4 regions of the Trichocoleus sp. DQ-A1 genome follow, and region 1 is predicted to be linked to each of the others. Evidence: predicted binding sites of a transcription regulator. Region 1 holds the regulator's gene; each other region holds the start of a gene.
What was found. The regulator NtcA, encoded in region 1, controls nitrogen genes in cyanobacteria. The targets are predictions, from matches to a motif close to TTTGTANNNNNNNNTACAAA.
Positions count from the first base shown of each region.

Region 2: lipB (lipoyl(octanoyl) transferase LipB) is a predicted target of NtcA. The motif match lies at 1,347-1,366, and genes of this name have one in related genera.
Region 3: nirB (nitrite reductase large subunit NirB) is a predicted target of NtcA. The motif match lies at 2,517-2,536, and genes of this name have one in related genera.
Region 4: crtR (beta-carotene hydroxylase) is a predicted target of NtcA. The motif match lies at 1,794-1,813, and genes of this name have one in related genera.

Region 1 covers NZ_JAMPKE010000043.1:36,885-41,277, reverse strand. The annotation lists gene hisB (imidazoleglycerol-phosphate dehydratase HisB) at 164-808, opposite strand; gene fabI (enoyl-ACP reductase FabI) at 962-1,738, opposite strand; gene ntcA (global nitrogen regulator NtcA) at 2,118-2,789, shown strand; gene NDI33_RS24900 (DUF3084 domain-containing protein) at 3,035-4,393, shown strand, end outside.
Region 2 covers NZ_JAMPKE010000009.1:124,929-129,321, reverse strand. The annotation lists gene raiA (ribosome-associated translation inhibitor RaiA) at 316-972, opposite strand; gene lipB (lipoyl(octanoyl) transferase LipB) at 1,471-2,166, shown strand; gene NDI33_RS11510 (FHA domain-containing protein) at 2,181-3,170, opposite strand; gene NDI33_RS11505 (DUF3120 domain-containing protein) at 3,310-3,975, opposite strand; gene NDI33_RS11500 (undecaprenyl-diphosphate phosphatase) at 4,358-4,393, shown strand, end outside.
Region 3 covers NZ_JAMPKE010000004.1:115,616-120,008, forward strand. The annotation lists gene nirB (nitrite reductase large subunit NirB) at 1-2,452, opposite strand, end outside; gene hetR (heterocyst differentiation master regulator HetR) at 2,810-3,709, opposite strand; gene NDI33_RS06220 (hypothetical protein) at 4,072-4,278, opposite strand.
Region 4 covers NZ_JAMPKE010000002.1:325,174-329,566, reverse strand. The annotation lists gene sppA (signal peptide peptidase SppA) at 1-111, shown strand, start outside; gene aroH (chorismate mutase) at 208-627, shown strand; gene crtR (beta-carotene hydroxylase) at 685-1,587, opposite strand; gene NDI33_RS03880 (COP23 domain-containing protein) at 1,901-2,740, shown strand; gene NDI33_RS03875 (CHAT domain-containing protein) at 2,981-4,393, shown strand, end outside.

The sequences.
Region 1 (4,393 bases):
CAACTCCCAGTGTCTTGATGCTGATCTACTCCCTTATTGTGCAATCTCGATTATGAACTGGCACACTACTTGACCATTCATGCAGGAGGTCTAATGAAACGAGAGCTGGGTGAAGATTTCCCCAACTCTCATTGCCTTGATCGGGGTGTATCTGCAAAGAAACCTATAACACACCTTTAGAACTGGGGATCGTACCGCCACGACGGGGATCGACTTCGATTGCCATGCGGAGCGATCGCGCAAACGCTTTGAACGTCGCTTCAATAATGTGGTGCGAATTAATTCCATCGAGTTGGCGAATGTGCAGCGTCATCTGGCTGTGATTGACCAACGCCACAAAAAATTCCCGCACTAGCTGAGTGTCATAAGTCCCGACTCGCTGAGTCGGAATCTCCAAGCCATAGCTGAGGTGGGGGCGTCCGGAAAAATCTAACGCTACCTGAACCAACGCTTCATCGAGAGGGGCGAGGAAATTCCCAAATCGGACAATTCCTTTGCGATCGCCCAGTGCTTGATGCAACGCCATTCCTAGGGTAATTCCCACATCTTCATTGGTATGGTGGTCATCAATTTCCAAGTCTCCCGTCGCGGCTACATCCAAATCAATCAGGCTGTGAGAGGCGATTTGATGCAGCATATGGTCTAAAAACGGAATGCCAGTTTTTGCATTGCAAGTGCCATTCCCGTCTAATTTGACGGTGACGATAACATCCGTTTCGCCCGTCTTGCGGGGAACCCTTGCCATGCGAGGAGACAAAAGCTGTTCAATGCTTGGAGAAGGTGTAAATTGGCGATCGCGTGCCTGCATCGCAGATGCTCACTCAAGAAAATAAAGTTAAGTTTATTATCCTACGTTACTGAGCATTTGGGAGACGCGAAAGCCTTAAAAATGCAAAATTAAAAATTAAAAATTAGCAGAATCTTTGCTTTTTAATTTTTAATTTTTAATGTTTGATTCTTTTTACATCCCCATAATCTCGTATCCCGCATCGACATACAGCACCTGACCTGTAATGCCACTTGCCAAATCGCTACACAAGAAAGCAGCCGCATTTCCCACTTCTTTCTGAGTTACAGTGCGTCGCAGCGGTGCCACTTCCTCAACGTGATGGATCATATCCAGAATGCCACCTACCGCCGACGATGCCAAAGTACGGATGGGACCCGCCGAAATTGCATTCACGCGAATATTCTGCGGTCCTAATTCAGATGCCAGGTAACGGACACTCATTTCCAGTCCAGACTTGGCAATTCCCATCACGTTGTAGTTGGGGATCACCTTAACGCCGCCTAGATAAGTCAGCGTGACAATGCTGCCACCTTCTGTCATCAGTGGTTTTGCTGACCCAGCAAGTTGTACCAGCGAATAGGTACTAATTTCTAGAGCTTGGGTGAAGCCAGCACGAGTAGTGGTACTAAAATCACCTGATAAATCTTCCTTGTTCGCAAAAGCAAGACAATGGATCACGATGTCTAGCTTGCCCCACTTATCGCGGATGGCGTCAAATGTAGACTGAATTTGGGTCTCATTCTGGACATCGCAGGGTAAAAATAAGCTGGGGTTGAGGGGTTCTACCAACTCTGCCACTTTTTTTTCAAAGCGGCCTCGGTCGTCTGGCAGGTAAGTTACTCCTAGATTCGCACCCGCTTGGTGCAGTTGCTGAGCAATCCCCCAGGCGATCGATCGATTGTTGGCAATGCCGGTGACAAGGGCGTTTTTTCCGGTTAAATCTAGCATAAATGTCGATTTTGAAGGCAATATTAGAGGATATCCGATTTAGGGGAGTATTCAAGATCGCGATCGCCCGGAGCAAGGCTGTCTAGTACGGGTAAGGAGCGTGCCTCCTTACTCACCATGCATCCCACCCGATAGCGCAGATACTGTCAAGATATCAACATTTTCCGTCATAATCTTACTTGCCTTGAGCAGGGAGAGAACTAAAGAAGGTAGCCGGGGAAACTACTTTAAAATTTTGTATCAAATAGCACAAAAACCGCTTGGAAGTCAGTTTATCTGTGTCTAATGTCAGAAAACTCTCATAGTTGTTTTGCTATGGTTAAAGTTCCTCCGACAGAAAGTTGCAGAAGTCTGTAGGGCAGCATTTAGGAAAAAGGAAGTGGCAGTGACGCAAGATAGACCGCTAGCAGCTGTGTTCCGTCAACTGGGAGGTGGGGCGTTTCCACCCGTGGTGGAAACTTTTGAGCGGGGCAAGACGATCTTTTTCCCAGGAGACCCGGCTGAACGGGTATACTTTTTGCTCAAAGGTGCAGTAAAGCTGTCTCGCGTGTATGAAGCTGGGGAAGAAATTACCGTGGCGCTGCTGCGAGAAAACAGCGTTTTTGGAGTACTGTCCTTAATTACAGGGCATCGTTCGGATCGGTTTTATCACGCTGTAGCATTTACGCCAGTGGAGCTGCTTTCGGCACCGATCGATCAGGTAGAGCAATCGCTCAAGGATAATCCAGAGCTATCGATGTTGATGCTGCGGGGGCTTTCTTCGCGCATTTTGCAAACAGAAATGATGATTGAGACATTAGCTCACCGAGATATGGGATCGCGCTTGGTGAGTTTTCTGTTGATTCTGTGCCGTGATTTTGGCGTTCCTACCGCCAATGGAATTACGATCGATCTGAAGCTTTCTCACCAAGCGATCGCTGAAGCAATTGGCTCCACTAGGGTAACAGTCACCCGCTTACTGGGAGATTTGCGGGAGGAAAAAATGATTTCTATCCACAAGAAAAAAATTACGGTACACAACCCAGTTACACTGAGTCAGCAGTTTACTTGAAAACAGCTAGAGGCTCTGGTCAGGTTGTCGGTTAGGTTGTCGGTTAAAACGGTATGGTAGCTCAGCAGGTTATCAAGTTTTAACATTTAGTCGGGGTTGAGTTAAAAGGTCTCAGGTTTTAAGCGGATAGTTTTCAACCTTCCAACCTTTAACCTTTCCGATTTCACCTTCGATCTTTAATTCCTGTTAACCCTTTCTCTAGCCTGCAATGCGATAGGCTGTAACTGGAATGACTGTAGCAGACAATGACCGACAGTGCGCTCTTCCTAATTTTGTCTATTTTAGTGTTGGGAAGCGTCATCGCAACGGTAGGCGATCGCATTGGCACGCGCGTGGGAAAAGCACGCCTGTCGTTGTTCAATCTGCGTCCCCGCAAAACAGCTGTTTTGGTAACGATTCTGACGGGGCTAACGATTTCTGCCTCAACACTAACAATCATCTTCGCGACCAGCGAACAATTGCGGATTGGAGTTTTTAGACTTCAAGAAGTGCAGAAAAAACTCAAGACAGCAAGTAAGGATATTGCTAAAGCGAACGAGCAGAAACGGAAAACCGAAAGCGAACTTGCTAAAACCGCCGCCCAAAAAGAGCAAGTCGAAAAGGAACTCGCTCAAGCTCGCACCCAGCAATCTGTCGCTCAGCAGCGCTTAGATGCGATTAATCGATCTTTGGCAGCTGCGCTGGCTAAACAAGGCCAGACGGAGGCGCAACTAAATCAAACTCAAAGCGAACTGAGTCGGGTCGCCAGCAGCTTTCAGCAAACCCAAAAACAGCTGACCTCTGTCTCTGGGCAAGCGAAGACGCTACGTTCGGAAATCCAACAACTTCAAGCAGAACGCCAAGAATTGCTCCAGCAGCGAAATCAAGTCAGAGCTGAAATTACTGAATTCAAAGCGAAAGTGACTCAGCGCGACCAAAAAATTGCCCAGCAAGACCGAGCAATTAGCCAACGCGATGAGCAAATTCTCAAGCGGGATCAAGCCCTTGTCGAACTTGATGAGAAACTTGCTGCCTTTCGGAAGAGCCTGAGCGATCGCGATGAGCAAATTGCCCAGCGAGACAAAGCCTTATCTCTACTTGACAACAAAATTTCTCAACGAGATGAGGTGATTGCCCAGCGAGAAAATCGCCTTAAAGAACTCGAAAAACAACAAGCTTCCCTAGAGCAGGAAGTGGCAACCTTAGAACAGTATTACCAGTCTTATCAAACTTTGCGTCAGGGTAGTCTGGCACTGCTGCGCGGTCAGGTTCTGGCGGCTGGCGTTTTTCGTATTGTCGAGCCAGCCGCAGCCCGACAGGTCATTGAGCAGCTGTTACGGGAAGCGAATCGGACAGCGATTAAAGCGACCCAACCCGGTCTCAACAAGGTGGCGAACGAACGGGTCGTGCAAATTACAGAGGCACAAGTAGAGCAACTGATCAACCAGATTCAGGATGGTCGAAACTATGTAGTCCGAGTTTTTTCGGCTGGTAACTATGTCCAGGGAGAAAAGCAGGTACAAGTCTTTGCAGACGCCGCACCCAATCAAGTTGTATTCCGCACTGGTGAAGTCGTAGCAACGACATCTGCCGATCCTTCAAACATGACCGACCAACAAATTCGG
Region 2 (4,393 bases), on a different contig from region 1:
CGTTAGAAATTAGGGTTTCAACAAAGTGTTATGTAGACAAATTGTTTAAGAATTTCAGAAGATGAACTACGAGCAATGCAAGGTGCGATCGCTCAGTTTCGTAATGAGGCGGGGAAAGCGATCGCAACCTAAATTGGAATCAATACCAGCACAGTAGTGGCGAGTGCGATTTGCAAGAAAAAGTTTCTCTACAACCTGTGGGGCGATCCTGTGAAATCAGGAAGGTAGGGGCATCCACAAAGAATGCTCCTACCCGATCAAATCAGAGTCAACTAAGAGTCTGCGAACGAGAATCTAGATACTCTTCAGTTCTGTTTACGCTTTTGCAGAGCTTGACTTTTCTGGCGTTCCAGTGCTGTGGTTGTCAGTTTTGCCATTTTTGTGATGGGTATGTCCATTCCCGTTACGCGGCAAAATTACTCCATAACCACCGTGGTTGCGCTCATAAATGACGTTAATCTCACCGCTTTCAGCATTGCGGAACATATAGAAGTCATGATCCACCAGCTGCAACTGTTCCAAGGCTTCGTCCATCGTCATTGGCGGCATTGCGAAGTACTTGGTACGCACCACTTCTGAGGGGAGTTCGGGGGTGCGAGAACCAATGAGATCCTCTGGCACTGGCTCTTGTTCTACCACAATGCCAGTCTTCATTTGAGTCTGGGTCTTCTTATCCAGACGCTTTTCTTTATATTTCCGGAGTTTGCGGGCAATTTTATCGGCAACTAGGTCGATGCTCGCGTAGAGACTCTCGCTACTCTCTTCAGCACGGATTACTGTACCGTTGGCAAAGATAGTCACCTCAGCGGCTTGTTTTGGATTTATCCGGGGATTGCGAGCCACACTAAGATGCACGTTTACTTCGCTCGTCAAACTCTGAAAGTGGCTGACTGCCTTGTCAATTTTTTGATTTACGTACTCACGAATCGCGTCGGTAATTTCAATGTTTTTGCCGTGGATAACAAGCTTCATACCGGATACTCCATGCTGTACCGTTGTGATAATTTAGAAAGCTCAGCAGAATTGCGGCTTTCTCAGTAGCGATCGCGTTCCCGTTTTTTGGTGTTAGCAAACGTTGAACGGAGCCAAAACTTTGAGCAGTAGCAAATTTTTACCGATTTCACACTGTTGCTAGGATGTTCTTGCTGGCAGTCCCTCAGCTAGAGGGGTTGTCAGCAGCCCTATCGCAAATAAGCAACTGCCGATGTTCTTGTTTAGGTTTCCTAGGGTGCTATTTAACTAATGTACATTCCCCAGCTTGGTTGCGATCTCCAAGTCTATCTTTGGGGTTATTTTGAAGAGACATCCTCCCTCAACACTTGAGGTTATAACTTCAACACTAGCACTTTGTATTCTAGAGAACTTATGCCTTTGACTTCTCTTCAGAATCCTTTGCATCTTTTGACATTTCTTGATTCCAGCAGATTAATTATGCAAAAAATATAAGTCAAATTACTGTTGATTTTTGCCATGATTTTAAGTAAGTCTGAAGGGTCTGCTGGGAAAGCCTCGGAGCAACTGCGCCAACTCCGGTTATACAATCGGGGGCAGATGCCCTATTCGGCAGCTTGGGACTGGCAGCGATCGCTGGTTTCCGAACGCATCAACGATCCTAGTCTGGCGGATGCCCTGATTTTGCTAGAGCATCCGCCGGTTTACACGCTTGGGCAGGGAGCCAGTCTAGAATTTCTTAAGTTTGACCCCGCAGCAACCGACTGGGAGGTTTTCCGAGTGGAACGGGGGGGTGAGGTAACATACCACTGTCCGGGTCAGCTGGTGGGTTACCCAATCCTGAATCTGCGCTATTACCAGCAAGATTTGCACTGGTACTTGCGGCAGTTAGAAGAGGTATTGATTCGGGTGCTGGATGTTTACGGGTTAAAGGGCGATCGCGTTGCCGGAATGACTGGCGTTTGGCTGGAAGGCTGTAAGGTAGCAGCGATTGGCATTAAGGTCAGCAAGTGGATTACTATGCACGGCTTTGCCTTAAATGTTTGTCCCGACCTCACCGGATTTGAGCGCATTGTCCCTTGCGGCATTGCTGATAAGTCGGTTGGCAGTCTTGCCCAGTTCGTACCCGGAATTGACTTGCACCAGGTGCGCCAAGAAGTGGCGAAAGCCTTTGCGGAAGTTTTCCACGTTCAGCTAATTGTGCAAAATTGCTAATTGTTTATTGCTGTTTAGTCTTTATTGAGCGTATTGACCTGCAAAAAACTATCTAAGTCAGCGTAGGAGCCTGCGTAGGTCACGGTGGGCACTTCATAGCCCTTTAGATTGACGATATATTGCTTAAAACCAGTCTCTTGCTTTGCCAAAGAGATGAGATATTCGTGAGTGGTTTCTCCCACAGCAATATCCAGACCCAGTTGCTTGGTGGCAGATTCCAGACGAAATGCCGCATTCACCGTATCCCCAATCGCGGTGTAATCGGGGCGATCGCCACTGCCCGTGTTCCCAACCATTGCAAAACCCGTATTAATTCCTGCCCCAATTCGCAGCGGAAAGGGCACGGGATATTTATTGCTCAAATCCATTGTGATTTTATGGAGGGCGCTCACTGCTTGACAAATGTTGAGCATATCCTCATCGGTCACTCCTTGGGGTCCATGAAACCAAATCGCCATGACCGCATCGCCAATATATTTATCAACCCAGCTGCCATACTCTCGGATGATATTTCCTGCATGACGGAACCAAGTACCAATCACCGCCGATAATATTTTTTCATCTAGTTGCCGGGTGAGAACTGTGAAGTCGCGGATGTCTACCACCATGACTGACATCAGACGGCGTACGTGCAAAGTCGAAGTCAGCGTATCCTTGTCCCCGCTTGGCAATGGCTCATTGTTGCGGTTGGCGGTAGGGCAGTGAAACTCTAGATCCGTCTGACCAAAGGTAAGGCGATCGCCATTGCGTAAAGTAACCGGAATACTGACTCGTCTGCCATTGACAAAGGAGCCGTTGCGACTTCCTAGGTCAATTAGGTAGAACTCGCCGGTTTCGGTACACTGCAACATTGCATGGTTGCGAGAAATCCAACGATCCGGCAACACAAAATTGTTGTCGTCACTGCGACCAACTGTCCAGCAGTTACTACTTACCAAGGGGAGATAGCGATTGCCGGACTCGGTACGAAGGAGTAAGTAAGGAGTGGGTCGCAAAGTCACCACAGGCTAGAGAAGCAACGACGCATCGTATGGAGTGGTTAAATTTTAGCTTTCTTCTGGAGCTTGATGGGTAATTTGGGAACCTTTGTAACTAGATGTCCCGACATGAATAAATTTTTCAGGGGACACTTTCAAGATATTTTTAAGCCATAGTAGCAGCCAGCCAAAACAGACCGTCTACCAAGATTGTACTCAAAACGGCTCCACCAAAGGCCCACCAATGCAGCTGGCGCGATCGCAATGGTACCAGACCAACACCTAATAGGATTCCGAGAAGCACGAGTGCCCAACTGGTTCCCCAGGGGGTGCTGACTTGAGCGATCGCACTTTGAAAAACCAGTGATGCCTCGCTTGGTGCAACTTGCATGACGGTTCGCCAGTGTGGAATCAAACCAGCTAAGTAGAAGTATATATCTGTTACTGCCGTGCCAAACAGGGAGCCAAGATAAAATAGGTTGCCGACAAGACCCCAACGGCGGGTCAAACACCATAAGGCAAACGGTAAACCGATGGCTTCCACCGGCAAGTGGATCGTGGGTTCCCAGCGCAGCCAGCCCCAATAAATCGACCCTGCTAACCAACTCCAGCTAAATCCCAGCAGCAAATCTCCCCACACATGAGTCGCAGGACGCCGTCTGAGAACCACGCTCAGCCAAACCCACCCGGCTGTCATTACTAAACTCAGTTCTGGTAGCAGCCGCACTAAAGGGGCTTGCACAAACACTGGCACGGATACCAGAAAAGACGCAGCTGCGAAAACTAACCAAGCTTGGCGGGTGCCGATTCCCCAATCAAAAAACCCCAACAGAGTTTTACTTGGCTGGGGGAGATTACCAGGGACAGAAGAAGATGAATTAGAAAACCAGGTATCGTTAAACAAGATTTTGTTAATATTCTTTACTTTAGTTTACATCTTTTACGATATCACAGGAAAAATGCCCTAGGGGGGGATATAGAAATCTTAGCTGAGTTTTATTGAGCAATACAAGTGGCTTTTCGGAGTAGGGTGGCAGAAAATGAATGGGAAGTTGGGAGAAACTCAGCGTTGAGAGTCGGAGATTTTCTAAAAATTGCTCGTCTTATGTAATGCCTGTGTTATGTGTAGTGGCGCAAGATGCCTCTGCCAGTGACTCGCAAAGAAGAAAGAAGAAAGGCTGACTTGTCTGGAATGCTGCTTATTAGAGGATTTCATGGCTGTATCAAAACGTAAAAAATTGGCGATTCTT
Region 3 (4,393 bases), on a different contig from region 1:
GGTCAGAATTGACAAAGTGACGGAATCGCTTCACTTTTTCTGGATCTTCAATTGTGGCTTTCCACTCACACTGATAGGTATTGACAAGATGCTGCATTTCTGATTCTAATTCAGCACAAATGCCCAGAGAATCTTCAATAACTACCTGCTTCAGGTACTCGATGCCTCCTTCCAGCTTATTGAACCAAGTTGCAGTGCGTTCTAGTCGATTCGCGGTGCGAATATAGAACATCAAGAACCGATCCAAATATTTAATCAGCGTTTCCTTGTCAATATCTGTTGCTAACAAAACTGCGTGTTGTGGCTTCATTCCTCCGTTGCCACATACATATAAATTCCAGCCATTTTCAGTTGCGATAATGCCAAAGTCCTTGCTTTGAGCCTCGGCACATTCGCGGGTACAACCCGATACAGCTGATTTTAATTTGTGGGGCGATCGCAAGCCTCGATATCGCAGTTCGATCTCAATCGCCAAAGTGGTTGAATCCTGAACCCCAAAGCGGCACCAGGTGCTACCTACACAAGATTTGACCGTGCGGAGTGCCTTCCCATAAGCGTGTCCCGATTCAAATCCAGCATCTATCAGTCGCTGCCAAATTTGGGGTAATTGATCTACCCGCGCACCTAATAAATCGATCCGTTGTCCACCTGTAATTTTGGTATAAAGACCAAAATCTTTAGCAACTTCTCCCAACACAATCAGCTGATCTGGTGTTAGTTCACCACCGGGAACTCTGGGGATTACTGAATAAGTTCCATCCTTCTGAATGTTTGCCAGGTAATAATCATTGGTATCCTGCAACCCCACATGCGGCATTTCTAAAATATACTCGTTCCACGTTGAAGCGAGAATAGAAGCTACAGCAGGCTTACAAATTTCACACCCCTTCCCTTTTCCATGTTTTTGAATTAAATCTTCAAAAGTCAGGATTTTTTGAGAACGCACCAAGTGATAAAGTTCCTGACGGGAATAGGCGAAGTGTTCGCAGAGATGATTTTTTACCTCTATCCCCGCTTTCTTCATCTCAGCTTTGAGGATATCAGTTACCAGTGGCACGCAACCGCCGCAACCTGTGCCGGCTTGGGTGCATTTCTTTACACTGGCAATATCAGTGAGTTGCCCTTCTTGGATGGCACTACAAATTTGCTCTTTGCTAACATTATTGCAAGAGCAAATTTTGGCAGTATCTGGTAAACTCTCCACACCCATACCGACTGTGGCAGACTTGCCTTCGCGGGGTGGCATCAGCAAATCTTCTGGATGAGGCGGGAGGGCGATCGCATTCTGCACAAATTGCAGCAGCGTACCGTAAGCTGAAGCATCTCCTACCAGAATTCCACCTAAAAGATGGCTACCATCTTCATTTAAAACCAGTTTTTTGTAAACACCTTGGATGGTATCAGTAACGGAAATTTCTTTAGCGCCGGGAGATTTGGCAAAGGCATCCCCGAAACTGGCAACATCCACTCCCAACAGTTTGAGCTTGGTGGACATATCCGCGCCGGTAAAGCTGCTCGTCCCTGTTTTGCTCAGGATATCTGCCGCTACGCTTGCCATTGTATAGCCAGGAGCGACTAAGCCGTAAATTCGATTTTGATAAAGGGCGCATTCTCCAATAGCATAAATATTTGGATCTGAAGTTTGGCAAGAATCGTTGATAACGATCCCGCCGCGATCGCCTACTGCTAATCCACATCCTCTCGCGATTTCATCGCGAGGACGAATTCCCGCAGAAAAGACAATCATATCTGTCTCTAACTCTTCACCATCAGCAAAGGTCATTTTAGCAACCTTGCCATCAATGCTGACAATTTCTGTTGTAGATTTACTGGTATGAATTGAAACCCCAAGTTCTTCTATCTTGTTGCGAAGGATGTTGCCACCGACATCATCAATTTGTAGTGGCATTAATCTGGGTGCGAACTCAACAACATGGGTTTTTAAACCCATATTTTTGAGAGCGTTCGCACATTCCAAACCTAATAATCCACCCCCAACAACGACACCAGTTTGGCAATTTTTCGCATAGGATGACATTGCCTCAAGGTCATCTATTGTCCGGTAGACAAAATTACCTTTCGCATCATTCCCTTTAATTGGCGGTACAAAAGGATAGGAGCCTGTTGCTAGAACAATTTTGTCATAGGCAATTGTTATCCCATTCGCTGATGTAACTGTTTTTTCTTCCCGGTTAATCGCAACTGCCTTATCACCGATATGGATTTCAACTCCATTTTCTTGGTACAAACCCGGTTGAACTAACGATAAATCTGCCGCAGTTTTGCCTGAAAAGAAACCACTCAAATTAACCCGATCGTAAGCAACACGAGGCTCTTCGCAAAATGCGATCAAGTTCCATTCCTGCGTCGCTCCTTTAGCGATCATCAGTTCTAGAAACTTGTGTCCTACCATACCGTTGCCGATAACAATAAGATTCTTTTTGCCGGTCATGCAGTTTTATAACGCCTATTTTTACAATCTTCTTAATTAGTCCTATAAAAGATTTCAAAGTAAGTTTGTAAAAATTGTTACACTAAACTGTTTGGCTATGCAGTGTGCGAATGATCCCGATTGTGTTTTTGCATGAGGAGTGAAAACTTTATACAAATGTGGGTCAATTTAGCAGCAATACTCATTTCAAATTTGTTTGTAGAACCCCGCATTCAGCATCAAACTATTGGGGCAATGCCTACACAAGGCTAAGTTAATTTTTCCCCGATTTCAGGCAAAAGTTTTACCGATGTAGCTTCTAACTGAAGCAGGGTGGGCATTGCCCACCCTGCTCAACGAAAATGTGAGTTAAGTGTTTTATTCTTCTTTTGGGCCAAAAACCATTTGTAGAAGCACTGGCTGACCGTCGGCGCGGTGATATTTATCTGCCCAATCCCGGATGACCATATCCAGTTCTTGCATGGCTGCCTCAATGCGATCCGGTGGAATATCGAGTTCCTCTAGTATCCGCATCACATTTAGCTGTCGGTCTGCCCAATCTTTCATCAGTCGGAAGTAGCGGGCAGTATCCTCAATCATGATATAAGTGCGTTCTTCGTCCTCAGCGGGTGAGTAGGAAGCGCGAGTGAGGGCGTAGAAGGGCAATCCCCAAGGAGAATCAATTCGCGTTACCGTGCCGGAATAGATTAAGCGCCGCTTGATGTGTTCGGCGAATGCTTCGCTTAGAGGAATGCGGCGTTCTTCTGGCAAGTCTTCCTGGGAACGACTGTGGAGAAATTCAATTAATTCTAGAAACTGAAAAGCGTTGATTAGCTGGGCATCCGGCAGATTATTTGGCAGTTTTTCCTCAAGGTATCGCTTTTCGTCAGCGGTCAGGTTGGTGCTATAGATGCGCGATCGCCCCGGTTGCCACGGAAACTGCTCCATCCAAACATAGGGAAACTGAATTAAATACCGAGGTTCTTGGGAACCCAGCATCTTCAGCAGTTTCCCTTCGGTCAGCGCTTGCCGAACTTCCTCGACGATGACTTTGACTCGCTTCGGCTCAATGTGGTGCAGGTGCCCCGTCATCCGGATATTTTGACCCTGCTCCAAATAAGTCATGTAAATCGCGCACTTTGCTGCCGTGGCAGCAGCATCCAGGAAGGCTCCGTGTCGGTGCCCGCCGGTTCTCATCGCACTAAAGGCCAGATAAAACATGATCTGATCCATCGCACCGGGGCTAAGGCTTTTGATCAGATCCAGGTCGTTGCTCATATCAGGGGTGATCGCATCGCAAGGGGACAAAACACTGGTTCCTTGGTGAAAATGGTGAAAAGCTTATGTTTCCACATTTGCAGTGAGTTCAATTCACTCGCTGAAACTATTGAACTCTAAGCACCCCGATAGCATGAACGTAAATAATCTCTAATTATAGAAAAGGACGGCCTAATATATAGCTTTTGTCAGGGAATAAATTCTCCGTGACAGGCAAAATTAGACAAATAGTGCCCCAAGTACACTGGCACAAACCTGCTAGAGCTTAGTTTGCTGCCTTCAAATGAGCTTTCATCGACCTCAGTCGCAAGGTGAAAAGCGGATCGATGACTTGTTCAGATTTGGCTAAATAGAGGATAATTCTAGACGATAGAGATATATTCGGGCGAAAACGCATCTCGGCGTCCGGTTCCTTTATCCGGAGACGGTTCGTTCCCACGTTTCAGCGATACGGCTAGCTCGGAAGACGTGGATGGCAGTTGCTTGGCAGAGGCGGACTCGATCCCTAAGAAATTACCTGAAGAGATTGATAGTAAGCTCAACAACATGATAGAGGTGTAAGGGCGCATAGCAGATGTCCGTGTCAGGGTTATAGTCCCTGATACGGAGTTCTTGATCGTTAACCAGGAAAAATTTCGGTTAGAGCTTAGTCGGTTCCGATTGAGTTCTGCTTTTGTTTAAGGT
Region 4 (4,393 bases), on a different contig from region 1:
CGTGTGGTATCAAGCAGAGTTCAGGGGGCATCTAGTCTATCAGCTGGGATAGACTGGTTAGAATTTGAACTTTCTACCAGTGGTCAGCCGTTGTGGCTTTACCGACCCTAGTCTGAAGTTTAGATTTTAGATTATAGATGATTTAGATGATTCTGAAATCCAAAATCTAAAATTCAAAATCTCAATTATAAAATGGAGGATGCTTGCGTGGAGTGGCGAGTTCGAGCGATTCGCGGGGCAACAACTGCCTCACAAAACACGGCTGAGGCAATTCGAGAAGTGGTAGCGGAACTACTCGATGAATTAGAAGTACACAATCAACTACATCCCGATCTAATTATTAGTGCCACGTTCTCGGTGACGCGGGATCTGGATGCGATCTTTCCCGCTGCGATCGCTCGCTCTCGTCCCCACTGGGACAATGTCCCTCTGCTTGATGTTCAGCAAATGCACGTGGAGGGAGGGCTGGAGCATTGCATCCGCTTCTTAATTCACGTCAATTTGCCAGCTTCCCATCCACCGATTTACCATCCTTATCTGCGGGGAGCTAAAAGCCTAAGACCGGATTGGAGTTTGTCTCAGGTTAGCTTATCCTCGCAGTCAACGATTCAGTCGTTTCATCGCTGATGCTTTTTGTCGTTAGTGATTCGTCCCTAGTCATTGACGGATCACTAATGACATTTATTAGCTATTTTCTAGGTTTTTAGGTGATTTGTTGTGAAAACGGATTCCTAAAAAAACGTCATATAAAAAGCTCCAGAAATTTTTTCCTTGCCAGATTCCCAGAGTTTGATAGCACCCTTTTTCATCTAAGAGGGGCTTGGTGGCGTAATAGGCATCCTGGTAGTGATACCAGGGAATGGAAGGCCACAAATGATGAATGAGGTGGTAATTTTGCCCCATGATCAGCAAATTGAGAATGGGGTTGGGGTAGACTCTGGCATTTTTCCAGCGATCGCGTTCTTGATGAGGGCGATGTGGCAGATAATCAAAAAACAATCCCAGCGCCAATCCTACCAGGGCAGAAGGGATAAACCAAAAATTGAGAATGTAGCCTAAGAATTGGTATTGAATTGAGATATAGAAAATCGTCCCGACAAACAAGCGGCTTAAGAACCATTCTAAAAGTTCATATTTTCGCCACAGCTGCCGTTTAAAGAAAAATACTTCGTGGTATAAAAACCGCACCGGAATTAACCACAGGGGTCCGCCAGTAGAAACGTAATGATCTGGATCGTTTTCCGGGTCATTGACATGGGCATGATGCTGCAAATGAACCCTAGTAAATACTGGGAAGGCAAAGACTAACATCAGCGCACTGCCATGTCCCAGGATGGCATTGATGACTCGGTTACGATGGGCAGAATTATGACAAGCATCATGAATCACCGTTCCACAAATGTGCAAGGCGATCGTATTTGTGATAAAGCAACACCAGTGAGGCCACTCCCAGAGCCAATAACCAAAGTTTGATAGCACAACCATCGCTACGGCGGCTAGAAACATGAGTAGCGTTGGGCTTAGGGACGCAGGCGGTTCCAGGAAATGTCTGGGAACTGTCAGCGGCTTTTGTGCCTCCAACAACATTGTTTTCTCCTTTTGAATGATTTAAGGGTTCTACGGGAACTTTGCTTCGGTTTTCCCGTCACTATGGCATCTAGGGGGGTACGTTGTGCAACATTGGATACACGATAAACAGTACCCACTGATTGACAATTTTCGAAAAACACGCTCTATTTTCCTGACTTCTTACCCTTATTCCTACCAGGGAAGCGGGGGATTCTAGTCGTGCTTTCGTAGTATACGCTACGAAGACCGATTTATAAAGATTTATGAAATTAGCTCATTTAATTCAAATGATGCTAACGATAGTCAAAAAATATACAGGAGGATTGTTGATATGTCACCACATCTGTCTAGGTTCGCGTTTGAAGCAAAGTCCTTAGTGGTCAAAAGTGTGGCTTTATCTGCCGGTGTAGCGATTCTACTGAATAGCGGTATTGCCTTTGCCGGTTCTGTTCAGCAAGCGCAACTGCCGGGTGTAGAAGATGAGAATACTCAGACCTCGGACGGGGATGTTGTGGTAGACACCGATGGGAGTCCAGATAGCACCACTAGCCCAGGAACGGAATCAGAGAATAGTACAACTGCTAACAAGCCACGGTTTACCTGCCAGCTAACGAACAGTCAGTATATGGTGATGTATCACCCGAAAAGTCAACCCGATCAAGCTTATGCTTGGGCAACTCCCAGTCCTTTAGGCGGTGGTTGGACTGCGGAGAGACGTTGTAACGAAATTAGTCGCAGATTAGAATCTTATCGACCCGATGGTCTTCAGGAAATGCGGGCATCGGTGGAAAATAACTACAACGTTGTTTGCATCACGACTCAGAAAAATCCAGACTGTCGGATTGTCCTTACTGTACCTCCTGGTGAAAATCCGCAGTTAATCCGCGATCGCGTTTTCCAAAATATCAGCACTGCTGACAGCGGACAGGTGACAGAGGGCGTCAATACCTTTGTTGGGGGTCGGGATGCTCAGATGCTCAACGATCTATTAAACTTGGGCTTATCTTCCCTCGGCGGCAGCACGAATCGCTCCAGCCGTAGGTCACAAAGCGTTAACCTGCGACCTTTCTTAGATCGAGCTGATGGTGGCACCGGCACCCAGTTGAAAGGCGGAGTGCCTATGCGCTCGAATCGAGCCAACCCTCGACTAAATCCAGGCAACTTCCGTTAAAAGTTGTTGATGGGTGATCGGGGACTCAAACCTGCGATCGCATAATCGGCACAATCAATAGAATAGAGAAGATACAAAATTGTTTGGCTTCCCAATATTGAGCGATCTGGAAGCCAGACAATTTTATTTATTTACAGATGGCGATCGCTTTTAAGAGCTAAAACAAATAAAAGCATTCCTAACACGTTGAATCTGTCAATGTTACTTTAGGGATATTGACAACAGGGTAAGTACATAACTATGTCAGCCGTTAGAAATATAAGGCTGTTACTGGTAGTGTTTTCACTAACAGCGATCGCTAACTCGCTTCAACCAGTACAAGCACAGCCGATTACCCCAGCGGCTGACGGCACCGGCACAATTGTTACTCCAGAGGGGAACCGTTTTAACATTAGCGGCGGCACGCTCTCAAAGGATAAAGCAAATCTTTTTCATAGCTTTGAGCAGCTAGAGTTAAATTCTGGGGAAATTGCAAACTTTCTTTCTAACCCTAATATTCAAAATATCTTAGGGCGCGTTACAGGTGGGAATGCTTCTTATATCAATGGATTAATCCAAGTCACAGGGGGAAACTCCAACCTGTTCTTGATGAATCCAGCAGGCATTATTTTTGGTTCTCATGCCAGCCTAAATGTTCCTGCTTCATTTACCGTCACCACTGCCACAGGTATCGGTTTTGGCAGTAATTGGTTTAATGCAATTGGGGCGAATGACTACGCTACATTGGTCGGAACGCCCAACCAGTTTATTTTTAACACTCCTCAACCTGGAAGCATTATCAATGCGGGGAATTTGGCAGTATCGGGGAATTTAACCCTGTTAGGTGGCACGGCAGTTACTACGGGGCAGATGAGGGCGACTGGGGGGCAAATTGCTGTAGTCGGTGTACCGGGTGAGAAATTAGTGCGGCTGAGTCTACCCGGCAGCCCTCTAAGTTTAGAAATTCAACCGCTACCTAGCTCAAATACAGCCGCGCTACCCTTTACTCCCCTTTCCCTGCCTTCGCTGCTAACGGGCGGAAATCTCGCGAATGCCACAGGATTAACCGTCAATAGCGATGGCACGGTACGATTGACTGCTTCTAGTGCTGAAATTGGCACACAACCGGGTACTGCGATTGCTTCTGGCACCCTGAATGTATCGGGTCAAATCGGCGGCACTGTCTATGTCTTGGGCAACCAAGCGAGTGTCATTAGTGGCAATATTAACGCTTCGGGCACCAATGGCGGCGGTGCGGTACTGATTGGCGGTGATTATCAGGGTCAAGGCAAAGTGCCAAATGCCTTACAAACATTGGTTAGCAGCGACTCGGTGATTTCTGCCGACGCACTGCACAACCGGAATGGTGGAAAAGTCATTGTTTTTGCAGATGATACAGCTAGCATTTACGGGACACTAACGGCAAGGGGAGGCATTTATTCTGGAAATGGTGGGTTGATTGAAACTTCTAGCAAACAGTTTCTCAATCTCACCAGTACGCCGGATGCAAGTGCGCCTCAGGGACTCGGTGGTACTTGGCTGATTGACCCGACCGATATCACGATTGTGAATAGTGGCGGTGGTGCGATTGGCACGAATACGGTGGATGTTGTCAATATTAATGCTGCCCTGAATACAGGCACTAGCGTCATCCTCGACACGGCAACTGCTTCT